One region of the Arthrobacter sp. AL05 genome, then DNA from elsewhere that is predicted to be linked to it. Evidence: riboswitches for the same ligand, from Rfam matches in the RefSeq annotation. Region 1 holds a riboswitch; each other region holds the start of a gene.
What was found. Region 1 has a riboswitch for S-adenosylmethionine ahead of QK287_RS03570 (bifunctional o-acetylhomoserine/o-acetylserine sulfhydrylase). Riboswitches for the same ligand answer to the same signal wherever they lie in the genome.
Positions count from the first base shown of each region.

Region 2: another riboswitch for S-adenosylmethionine. It lies ahead of QK287_RS13900 (aminotransferase class V-fold PLP-dependent enzyme); the one in region 1 lies ahead of QK287_RS03570 (bifunctional o-acetylhomoserine/o-acetylserine sulfhydrylase).
Region 3: another riboswitch for S-adenosylmethionine. It lies ahead of QK287_RS02205 (DUF1737 domain-containing protein); the one in region 1 lies ahead of QK287_RS03570 (bifunctional o-acetylhomoserine/o-acetylserine sulfhydrylase).

Region 1 is NZ_JASBRC010000002.1:290,697-293,957, reverse strand. Features, by position in the region: gene QK287_RS03575 (homoserine O-acetyltransferase) at 1-196, opposite strand, end outside; SAM riboswitch class IV at 208-323, opposite strand; gene QK287_RS03570 (bifunctional o-acetylhomoserine/o-acetylserine sulfhydrylase) at 405-1,721, opposite strand; SAM riboswitch class IV at 1,786-1,901, opposite strand; gene QK287_RS03565 (VOC family protein) at 2,106-2,744, shown strand; gene QK287_RS03560 (CPBP family intramembrane glutamic endopeptidase) at 2,887-3,261, opposite strand, start outside.
Region 2 is NZ_JASBRC010000011.1:89,660-92,920, reverse strand. Features, by position in the region: gene QK287_RS13905 (class I SAM-dependent methyltransferase) at 1-199, opposite strand, end outside; gene QK287_RS13900 (aminotransferase class V-fold PLP-dependent enzyme) at 333-1,811, opposite strand; SAM riboswitch class IV at 1,846-1,959, opposite strand; gene hisN (histidinol-phosphatase) at 2,066-2,878, opposite strand; gene QK287_RS13890 (ribosome small subunit-dependent GTPase A) at 2,931-3,261, opposite strand, start outside.
Region 3 is NZ_JASBRC010000001.1:466,470-469,730, forward strand. Features, by position in the region: gene QK287_RS02195 (glycosyltransferase family 2 protein) at 1-322, opposite strand, end outside; gene QK287_RS02200 (ATP-grasp domain-containing protein) at 324-1,268, opposite strand; SAM riboswitch class IV at 1,812-1,926, shown strand; gene QK287_RS02205 (DUF1737 domain-containing protein) at 1,940-2,260, shown strand; gene QK287_RS02210 (rhodanese-like domain-containing protein) at 2,257-2,667, shown strand; gene QK287_RS02215 (O-succinylhomoserine sulfhydrylase) at 2,668-3,261, shown strand, end outside.

The sequences.
Region 1 (3,261 bases):
CCCATGTTTCGTAGCCGAGGGTGGCGTCCGGCAGCCGGGCGCCGGATTCGAGAACCAGGTCACCGATCCGGAGGTACCGGACGGTTCCGTCCGGTACAGCCGCGCCGTCCGCGGCGACGCTGCCGCCGGGGTCCGGGGCATGGGAATGGGAGGTCTTGCTTGCGGATTCACCCTGGCGGGTGGCGGCAATCGTCATGTGAGGACCTAACTTCGCGCTTGCCCGCCGGCAGCTCACCGGCAGGCCAGGTCTTCACCCGGGGCACCCCGCCGCAAATGGAGGGTTGCCGGCCAGCAAGCCGGGGCTGTCGCTGGCACTCATGACCTCCCCTGAGTGTACGAAATGCGGCCGCCCGGTGGCGAAGAATGTGACGCCCGTGTGACTTCCCCCCCCGGGGAACGGTTGGTCAGACGGTCTTGGCGGCGCGGAAACCGGCATCCAGGTCGGCGAGGATGTCGTCGATGTGCTCCAGGCCGACGGAGAGCCGCACCAGGCCGGGGTTCACCCCGGCAACGACCTGCTGCTCCGGCGAGAGTTGGCTGTGTGTCGTCGACGCCGGGTGAATGACCAGCGAGCGCACATCGCCGATATTGGCGACGTGCGAGTGCAATTCAAGGGCGTCCACAAAGCTCTTGCCGGCCTCGCCTCCGCCGGCGATGTTAAAGGAGACAACGGCGCCGGTCCCCTTCGGTCCGTACTTGCGGCCGCGCTCGAACCAAGGGCTGGACGGCAGGCCGGCATAGGCGACGGATTCGACGTCGTCCCTGGCCTCCAGCCATTCGGCGACCCGGCCGGCGTTGGCAACGTGCCGCTCCATCCGCAGGCTAAGGGTCTCGATGCCTTGGGCGATAAGGAAGGCGTTGAACGGGGACACCGCAGAGCCCAGGTCGCGCAACAACTGCACGCGCGCCTTGAGGATATAGGAGAGGTTCGCGCCGAGGGCACCGTCCACGCCGAGGTCCCGGGCGTAGACCAGCCCGTTGTAGCTGGGATCCGGGGTGTTGAAGCCGGGGAACCGTTCCGGGTCCTTGCCGAAGTCGAAATTGCCCGAGTCCACTATCACGCCCGCGATCGCCGTTCCATGGCCGCCGAGGTACTTGGTGGCCGAATGCACCACAATGTCCGCACCCCACTCGATCGGCCGGATAAGGTACGGCGTGGAGAGGGTGTTGTCTACGATCAGCGGGACACCGGCCGCGTGGGCCACCTGGGAGATGCCCTCAAGATCCAGCACGTCCTGGCGCGGGTTGGAGACCACTTCGCCAAAAAAGAGCTTGGTATTGGGCTGCACGGCGTCACGCCACTGTGCCAGGTTGTCCGGGTCCGCCACGAAGGTCACGGAAATGCCAAACTTCTTCAGTGTGTGCGCCAGCAGGTTGTAAGTACCGCCGTAAAGGCTGGGACTTGCCACCACGTGGTCTCCGGCTTCGGCGACATTCAGGATGGCCAGGGTCTCCGCCGCCTGTCCGGAGCTCAGCAGCAGAGCCGCGAGTCCGCCTTCCAGGCTGGCAACCCGCTGCTCCACGGCATCCTGGGTGGGGTTGCCGATCCTGGTGTAAATGGGGGCCAGCTCCGCCAGGGCAAAGCGGTTCGCGGCACTCTCGGCGCTGGGGAACACAAACGACGTCGTCTGGTAAATCGGCAGCGAGCGGGCGCCGGTGGCGCTGTCGGGCTCCTGGCCGGCATGGATCTGACGGGTTTCGAAGGACCAGGCACTTGACATCGGGACACTCCTTAGGGGAGCGGGCACAGCCTGAGCCTGGGCACCGTGGCCCGGGCCCGTGCTGGCGCCGCGCTTGCCTCCCGGCGGGCGCCGGACGGCCAGGTCCTCACCCGGGGCACCCCACCGCGATACGAGGGTTGCCGGCCAGCAAGCCGGGGCTGTGCGCTGGCACTCATGACCTCACCCCAGTCTAGGAACCGGTTGCAGGCGGTGGATAGCTTTATGACAAAGATGAAGCTGGCCCGGCCGCGGCGCTGCTGATGCCATGCCAATGCTGCCACGTGTGCTGCCGAGAGTGTGGCCGGAACAGTCCGGATCCGACCCCAACTGCCAGTAAGGGTACCCTAAGCTGAGAGGCGCATCACAAAGTGCCAAGATGATGGCATGCGCATGGATCACGTCTCTTACGCCTGTGAACAAGATGGCCTCGCTGCCACCACCGAACGAATTGCGTCTGCCCTCGGCGTGGAAGCCGTGAAGGGCGGAGTACACCCCCGATTCGGGACCCGCAACATGATCATCCCGCTAGCGGGACACAAGTACCTCGAGGTGGTGGAGGTCCTGAACCACCCGGCCTCCGACAAGGCCCCCTTCGGCCAGGCCGTCCGCGCCCGCTCCGAAGCCGGCGGCGGCTGGATGGGCTGGTGTGTGGAGGTCGACGACCTCGCCCCGTTCGAAGTCCGGCTCGGCCGCGCCGCCGTCAACGGCAACCGCAAGTTCCCGGACGGCCGGGAGCTGGTCTGGAAGCAGATTGGCATCCTTGGGCTCATCGCCGATCCCCAGGTCCCGTACATGCTCAAATGGGAAGGCGATCCGGAACTCCACCCGTCGAAGGCCTACGAGGGCAACGTCAAAATGTCCGCCCTCACGATTGCCGGTTCGGCCGAGCGCGTCACCGAATGGCTCGGCGTCCCGGTGGAGAAGCCGCTCGAAGACGTGGCCGTGCACTGGATTGCTCCGCGCGGGACACCCGGCATCCTCTCCGTCACGTTTGAGACGGCCTCCGGAGCCGTCACGATCTGAGGCTTCACCGCCCCGCACTTCGGCCGCCATCAGCGGGTGTCAACGACGTCACCCACCGATGGTGGCCGAATTTCTTAAAGCACGTATGGGCCGCCGCAGCCGTGCCCCGCAGATCCCCTCCGCGCAGAACCCCTCCGGCGGCTCAGCCCAGGCCGATGGCCTTGCCAAAGAGGCTGAAGCCGACGAAGGCCACGGTGTCCAGCAGCGCGTGGGCGATCACCAGCGGCATCACGCGCCGCGTTCGGGTGTACACCAGTGCAAAAACGACGCCCATGATCGCGTTGCCGATGAACGGGCCGAAGCCCTGGTACAAGTGGTAGCTTCCGCGCAGCATGGAACTGGCGAAGATGGCCAGCGGCAGGCTCCAGCCGAACTTGCCGAGCCGGTCCAGCAGGTAGCCCACCACAATCACTTCCTCCACGATCCCGTGCCGGACCGCGGAGAGGATGAGCACCGGCACCGTCCACCAGTAGGAATCAAGGGCACTGGGGATAATCGCCGTGGTGATCCCCAGCGC
Region 2 (3,261 bases), on a different contig from region 1:
GCCCGACCAGCAGCGCCGTGAATTTCCCGGTTCCGGCGCCGAGGTCCGCGGCATCCGCTGCGCCGCCGGGGATCAGCCAGTCAGCGGATTCCTCGGGATACCCGGGCCGGACGCGGTCGTAGTGTTCCCCGCCGTCCTGAAAGCTGTGCCCCAGCTCCTGGCGCCGCCCCTGGGGCAGCTTGGGTCCGCCGCGTGCCACGTTTGATCTCCTTCGGCAGGTCCGGGTACGTACCTTGTGAATTTACCGCACCGTGCAGGGGCCGCGTTTGCAGGGGCCGCGTTTGCAGGGGCCGCGTCTGCCGCCGGAGCCCGCGGCGCCGCACCGGCGGCCGTTAGTCCAGCGTGCAGGGCGCCGCCCCGGCCGTGCCGGGGGTGTTGGGGGCCCAGTGCGGGTAGCTGCGGGTGTCGTTGGACGGTACCCAGCGGCCTGCGTCCACCACGTAGTCCCAGCCGAGGCCGTTCCCGAGCAGCTCCCGGACTCCGGTGAGCAGCCGCTGGGCGTCATCAAGCCTGGAGCCCAAACCGAAGCTTGCCCGCAGCGACCCCGAGGGCAGGCCAAGCCGCCGGAGCAGCGGATGCGCGCAAAACCTGCCGTCGCGCAGCCCCATACCGTGCTCGGCGGACAGGTAGGCTGCCACCAGGCCCGCGTCGTAGCCTTCCACCGAGAAGTTGACGACGCCGATGGTGCCGGCGCCGGGAGGGGTTTGTGACCCGGTGCCCGCCCCCGGCCCTGCAGCCGCGTCGAAGGTACCGCTGTCGGAGAAGATCTGGTGGACCGTCACACCGTCGATCCGGGCGAGGCCTTCCACCAGGAAGGACCGGATGGCGTTCTCGTGCGCGTGCCACTGGTCCGCGTCCAGCCCGGCGATGATTTGCGCGGCCCGGGCCAGGGTGGCGGCGCCGAGCACGTTCGGGGATCCGCCCTCATGCCGGGCGGGTCCCGTGGTCCAGCTGACAGCATCGATCCGGGCGTCCTGGACGGCCCCGCCGCCCGCGAGGTGCGGGATGCCGGCGTCGAGCCAGTCGGGACGCCCGATCAGGACGCCGGCACCGAAGGGTGCGTAGAGCTTGTGCCCCGAGAAGGCGATGTAGTCGAGGTCGTCCGTGGAGACGTTGATCCGCCGGTGCGGGGCCAACTGGGCGGCGTCGACGACGATCCGGGCGCCGTAGTCGTGCGCCAGCGCTGCCAGGTCGCGGATTGGCAGGATCTCGCCGGTGACGTTGGAGGCCCCGGTCACGGCAAGCAGGCTGACGCCGCCGTGGGCGAGTTCCTGGCGGAGCAGCTCCAGGGTGGCCGCGAGGGTGGGGGCGGCAATGACGCTGCGGTGGGGTACCCGCTGCCAGGGCAGGAGGTTGGCATGGTGTTCAATGTCGAGGTAGAGCACCTCGCCGGTATGCTCGCCGTCGACGACCGGCAGGCAGCCGGCCAGCAGGTTCAGCGAATCGGTGGTGTTCCTGGTGAAGATCACCGCATCGTCCGGCCGGCCGCCAACGAAGTCGCGGACAATCCCGCGGGCGTTCTCGTAGACCGAGGTGCTGATCTGGGAGGCATAGCCGGCGCCGCGGTGGACGCTGGCGTAGAACGGCAGGATCTCGTTGAGGTAGGCCGAGACCACGGACAGCGCCGGAGCCGAGGCACCGTAGTCCAGGTTGGCGTAGCGGACATGTCCGCCCTGGATGAGAGGCGCCTGGATCTCGGCGCCGGTCACCGCGGCCAGCGGCCGGCGGGCAACGGCGAACCGCGGATCGGGATGTGCCGGACCGGTCTTGGCCTGAACCTCGGCGCCGGCAGGAATGGTGGCAGTCGTCATGGGGCCTCGCTCGAAAAGGACCCCACGCACCGGGGATCCGCGCTTGCCGGGTCCGTTCCGGACCGGCCAGGTCGTCACCCGGGGCACCCCGCCGCGAATGGAGGGTTGCCGGCCAGCAAACCGGGGTTTAGCGCTGGCACTCGTGACCTGGTTCGAGCCTAGGCCATGCCGGCTTCCGTGGAAAAGGCAGGGCAGGATTGTGAAGTCCTTTGTGACGGGCCGGTACCGAAGCTGCCGAACGGCGCCGGACGCGCTTACAGCAGGTCGTCCAGCCCGGGGTTCAGACGCTTGAGGACTTCGGAGTGCAGAATGGAGTTGGTCGCGAGGGCGTTGCCGCCGAAGGGACCGTCTTCTCCTTCGAGGGAGGTAAAGCGGCCGCCGGCCTCGGTGACGATCGGAACCAGCGCGGCCATGTCGTAGAGGTTGAGTTCGGGTTCGCAGGCGATATCAACGGCACCTTCCGCCACCAGGCAGTAGGACCAGAAGTCGCCGTAGGCGCGGGTCCGCCACACCTCTTCGGTGAGCCCCAGGAACTCGTCAAGGTTGCCGCGCTGCTTCCAACCTCCCAGGCTGGAATATGACAGCGAGGCATCCGGCAGGCTCGCGACGTTGGAGACCTTCAGCCGGGTTGCGGCCGCCAGTGAACGGCCCATGTACGCACCGGCGCCTTTTGCCGCCCACCAGCGCTTTCCCAGCGCCGGGGCACTGACAACGCCGACCACCGGCTCGCCCTCATCGACGAGGGCGATCAGCGTCGCCCAGACCGGGACGCCGCGGACGAAGTTTTTGGTCCCGTCAATCGGGTCGATGATCCAGCGGCGGGAGCCGTGGCCGGAACTGCCGAACTCCTCCCCGAGCACGGCGTCGCGGGGCCGGGACCGCGACAGCTGGCCACGGATGGCCTCCTCGGCGGATTTATCGGCGTCAGTGACCGGCGTCAGGTCCGGCTTCGTCTCGATCCGAAGGTCGAGCGCCTTGAAGCGGCTCATGGTCTGGGCATCTACGGAATCTGCCAGGACATGGGCAAGGCGCAGGTCGTCGTTGTAGCTCGAAGCGGGTTGACTCATGCTTCCAAACTACCGTCAAAGCGGGCAGGGAAGCGGTAGGCGCCGCGGCCTGCTAGGAGACGGTGCCCAGTTCCTTAACGTCCTGGGCTTCCAACCGCGGGTCTGTCCCGAGCAAACGGCGCAGTGAGGCGAGCCTGGCCGGACCGGATTCTCCTGCCTGGCCGGAGGCCACCCAGGCGTCCACGCCGCAGTTGACGGCGCTGGAATCGTGCTTGCAGCCCCGTTCGCAGTCGTCGGTGCCGGGCTCGAGGTCGGGGAAGGACCGTAGGATCCGGTCCGGGTCCACATGCGCGAGCCCGAAGGAGCGGATGCCCGGGGTGTCGATGATCCAGCTCCCCGCCGGCGCATCGTTGACTTTGAGGGCCAGCGCGGAGGATGAGGTG
Region 3 (3,261 bases), on a different contig from region 1:
GAGCCGCCATAATCGTGGCGGTGCAGTCCGTTGAACCGTCATCCACCAGGATCAGCTCGTACCGGTCGTAGCGGGTGCGCTGAATCGATCGGACGCAGTTCTCAATAGCGGCTGCCTCGTTGAATGCCGGGACAATTATCGACACACGGGGCCACGCATCGAACATCGTGGGGACTTCGCGGCGTCGGCGATGGGCGCTCCGAAGTTCGAACCAGACGGCAAGCGGCACAACGAGCAGTTTCACCAGCCCGAACAACAGGACCGGCAGCCCGAGGAGGACGAGCGGGAACTGGGCCGCCGGGAGCGCTGCGGTGACGTTCATTTCAACCCATGGCATCGGCGAACGGCCCCATGCAGTGCCGGAACGACGCCGGGTTGAAGGAGGGCAGGATAAAGGACGCCAGCACCGCATCGAGCAGCTCAGGCGCGAGTCCGCTGTTCGATCCGAAGCGGGCGTTCACCGCCAGAACCACGGGTGTCCCGTCGGCGCGTCGACGAACGTCCACCTCCACAGGCCCCGTGAGGCCCAGCGCGCGGACCGCAGCCATCGCCACGTTGCCCACGTCGATCGCTTCGCCCGCCTCGGCCCGGCGAGTGGTCACGGCGTTGCCAACGATGCGGTCCGCCGGCCCAACCTTCGCCACAACAACCGCAAATGGCGCGGCACCGTTGTGCGCCGGTGTTCCGAAAACCATGGGCCGGTACTCGTTTCCGGGGATGAATTCCTGGACGATGCGGCTGTCCGGCAGTCGCTGCCAGTCCATTTCCGTGCGGCCATCGACGACTGTCACGACCCGGCCGCCTCGGGACGCCCGGGGTGAGACGACGACCGGTCCGCCCAGGGCGGCCATTGCAGCGTCCGCACCGGCGAAGTCGCTGGGCACGCCGAACCGGGGCACGGGAACGCCCGCTGCATGTAGTTGCCAGGCCGTAAAGAGCTTGTCATGGGCCAACGCCACCGGGCCCGGATCGCCGATCATCACACGTACGTCCGCTCCGAACGCCGCCCGGAACGCGGCGAGCTGCGGCAGTTCCTCGCTGACCGTGGGAATGACAAGATTGATGCCTTCCTGGCTAACCAGTCGCCGAAGTGCTGATACCCGTTCCGCGTCCGTCGCGTGCGGGACGGGGAACACCGTGAATCCTGCCCCGTCCGGCAGCTCGAGGATGTCCGTCCCGAGGACAGGAATGTCGCGCGCTTTCAGTTGGGCCGCGATGGCCTGGCCCGCAGGGCCGCAGGCGCCGGTGACCAATACGCGCGGCCTCACCGCTGTGCCGTCCTGGCAGCCCGGACCCGGCCATCGCCGCCGGCGTCCGCACCGGAGGGCCGGTTCGGAATCAACCCTTCCGTTACCTGGCGGCCGGGTGTGCTGATAACAGCGGCCAAGGCCGTGCTCAGGAGAATAATGAGTAGAACATATATCGCGGCCATAGCAGTCCCCTTCCCTTGTTAAAGGCCCGGCAGTCGACGGCGCCGCACCGGCCTAACTGGCTGGATCATCAGAGCCGGCCGCAAAACTGAGCGATCCTCGGATGGCGTTTTAGGGCCTGGCGACTTCCGTGGCGCTGGTCCTTCAGTAAAGTCGCGCCGACTGCCAAAAGTCCCGAGTAGGAACTACCCGAAAGCCTCCCCGGTTCAAATTCGAGGCCCCGGGGGTTTGTACCTGTGTGCAATCCCCCGAGTACGTGGATGGGGACGCTGGCATGACCGCTGGCGAATGGCTTATGAACAAACCTCCGTTTCCACCCCGCTCCTTAACATGACGGCCGCCGCCGTGCGGTCCGGCGTCACAGGTGTTACGTTCTTTGGGAGTAATGAGAACCGGCGCCAAGCCCTGACTGGCCGGTCGGCAACCCTCCCTTCCGCGGCGGGGTGCCTCAGGTGAGTACTCGGCATATCGACCATTCGAGCTGCAAGCGTGAAAGAAGGAGATCCGTCATGCCTGACGCGTCCACCGCTGCTGTCCCCCGGACAGCAGCGAACAAAGCCCCGGCCCCGTCCCCCTCAGTCGCCGGTGCCGCCGAGCAGAAACTGCTGTACCGTCTGTTCACCGGAGCCGATGACCGCGCCTTCTGCGAGCGTGTATCGGCCGCCCTCACCGAGGGCTACGTTCTGCACGGCGGCCCGGCTGTCACGTTCAACGGCAGCAACGTCGTCGTGGCCCAGGCACTTGTGCTGCCGGCGGCGATCGCCAACGCCGATGCGGCCGTCGCCAGCGCCGTGGACGATCTCGACTTCGACGGCGGGGGCCACGCGTGAGCTACGCCGGGGACCTCAGCCCGCAGGAGGCCTGGTCCAAGCTCGGGGACGGCGCCATCCTGGTGGACGTCCGCACCGAGGGTGAATGGGCCAGCGCCGGAATTCCGGACACCAAAGCGACGGAGAATGATCCGCTCTTCATCCAGTGGAGCCTCGCCGGCGGCATCCCCAATTCGCAGTTTCTGGCGCAACTGAGACAACAGGCCCCCGAAGCCGGCGGCACCGAATTGTTGTTCCTGTGCCGCTCGGGCGCGCGCTCCGTCGCGGCCGCAATCGTCGCCACCGAGGACGGTTTTACCTCCTTTAACATCCTTGAGGGCTTTGAGGGCGAACCCGACGGCGAGGGCCAACGCACTGTCAACGGCTGGAAAAACCGCGGCCTCCCCACCAATCTCGGAAGACACTAAGTGACATTCAACCCTGATGCCGCCGACTGGAGCGCGGACACCCAGGCCGTCCGCGGCGGACTCGACCGCACCGGATTTCAGGAGACGTCAGAACCGGTCTTCCTGAACTCCGGCTTCGTCTACGAATCGGCGGCCGCCGCGGAACGCGCCTTCGCCGGCCACGACGAGCGTTTCGTCTACTCCCGCTACGGCAATCCCTCTGTGGCGACGTTCCAGGAGCGGCTCCGGCTGCTCGAAGGCACCGAGGCCTGCTTTGCCACGGCGTCGGGCATGTCCGCTGTCTTTACTGCCCTGGGTGCCCTGTTGGCCGCCGGCGACAGGGTGGTGGCGGCCCGATCGCTGTTCGGCTCATGCTTTGTGATCCTGAACGAGATCCTGCCCCGCTGGGGCGTCGAGACGGTCTTCGTTGACGGCCCGGACCTGGTGCAGTGGCGCGAGGCGCTCGCCAAACCCACCACTGCTGTCTTCTTCGAGTCGCCCTCGAACCCAATGCAGGAAATCGTGGATATCGCGGCAGTGAGCGAAATGGCGCACGCGGCCGGGGCGACGGTCGTCGTCGATAATGTCTTTGCCACTCCCCTGCTGCAGCGCTGC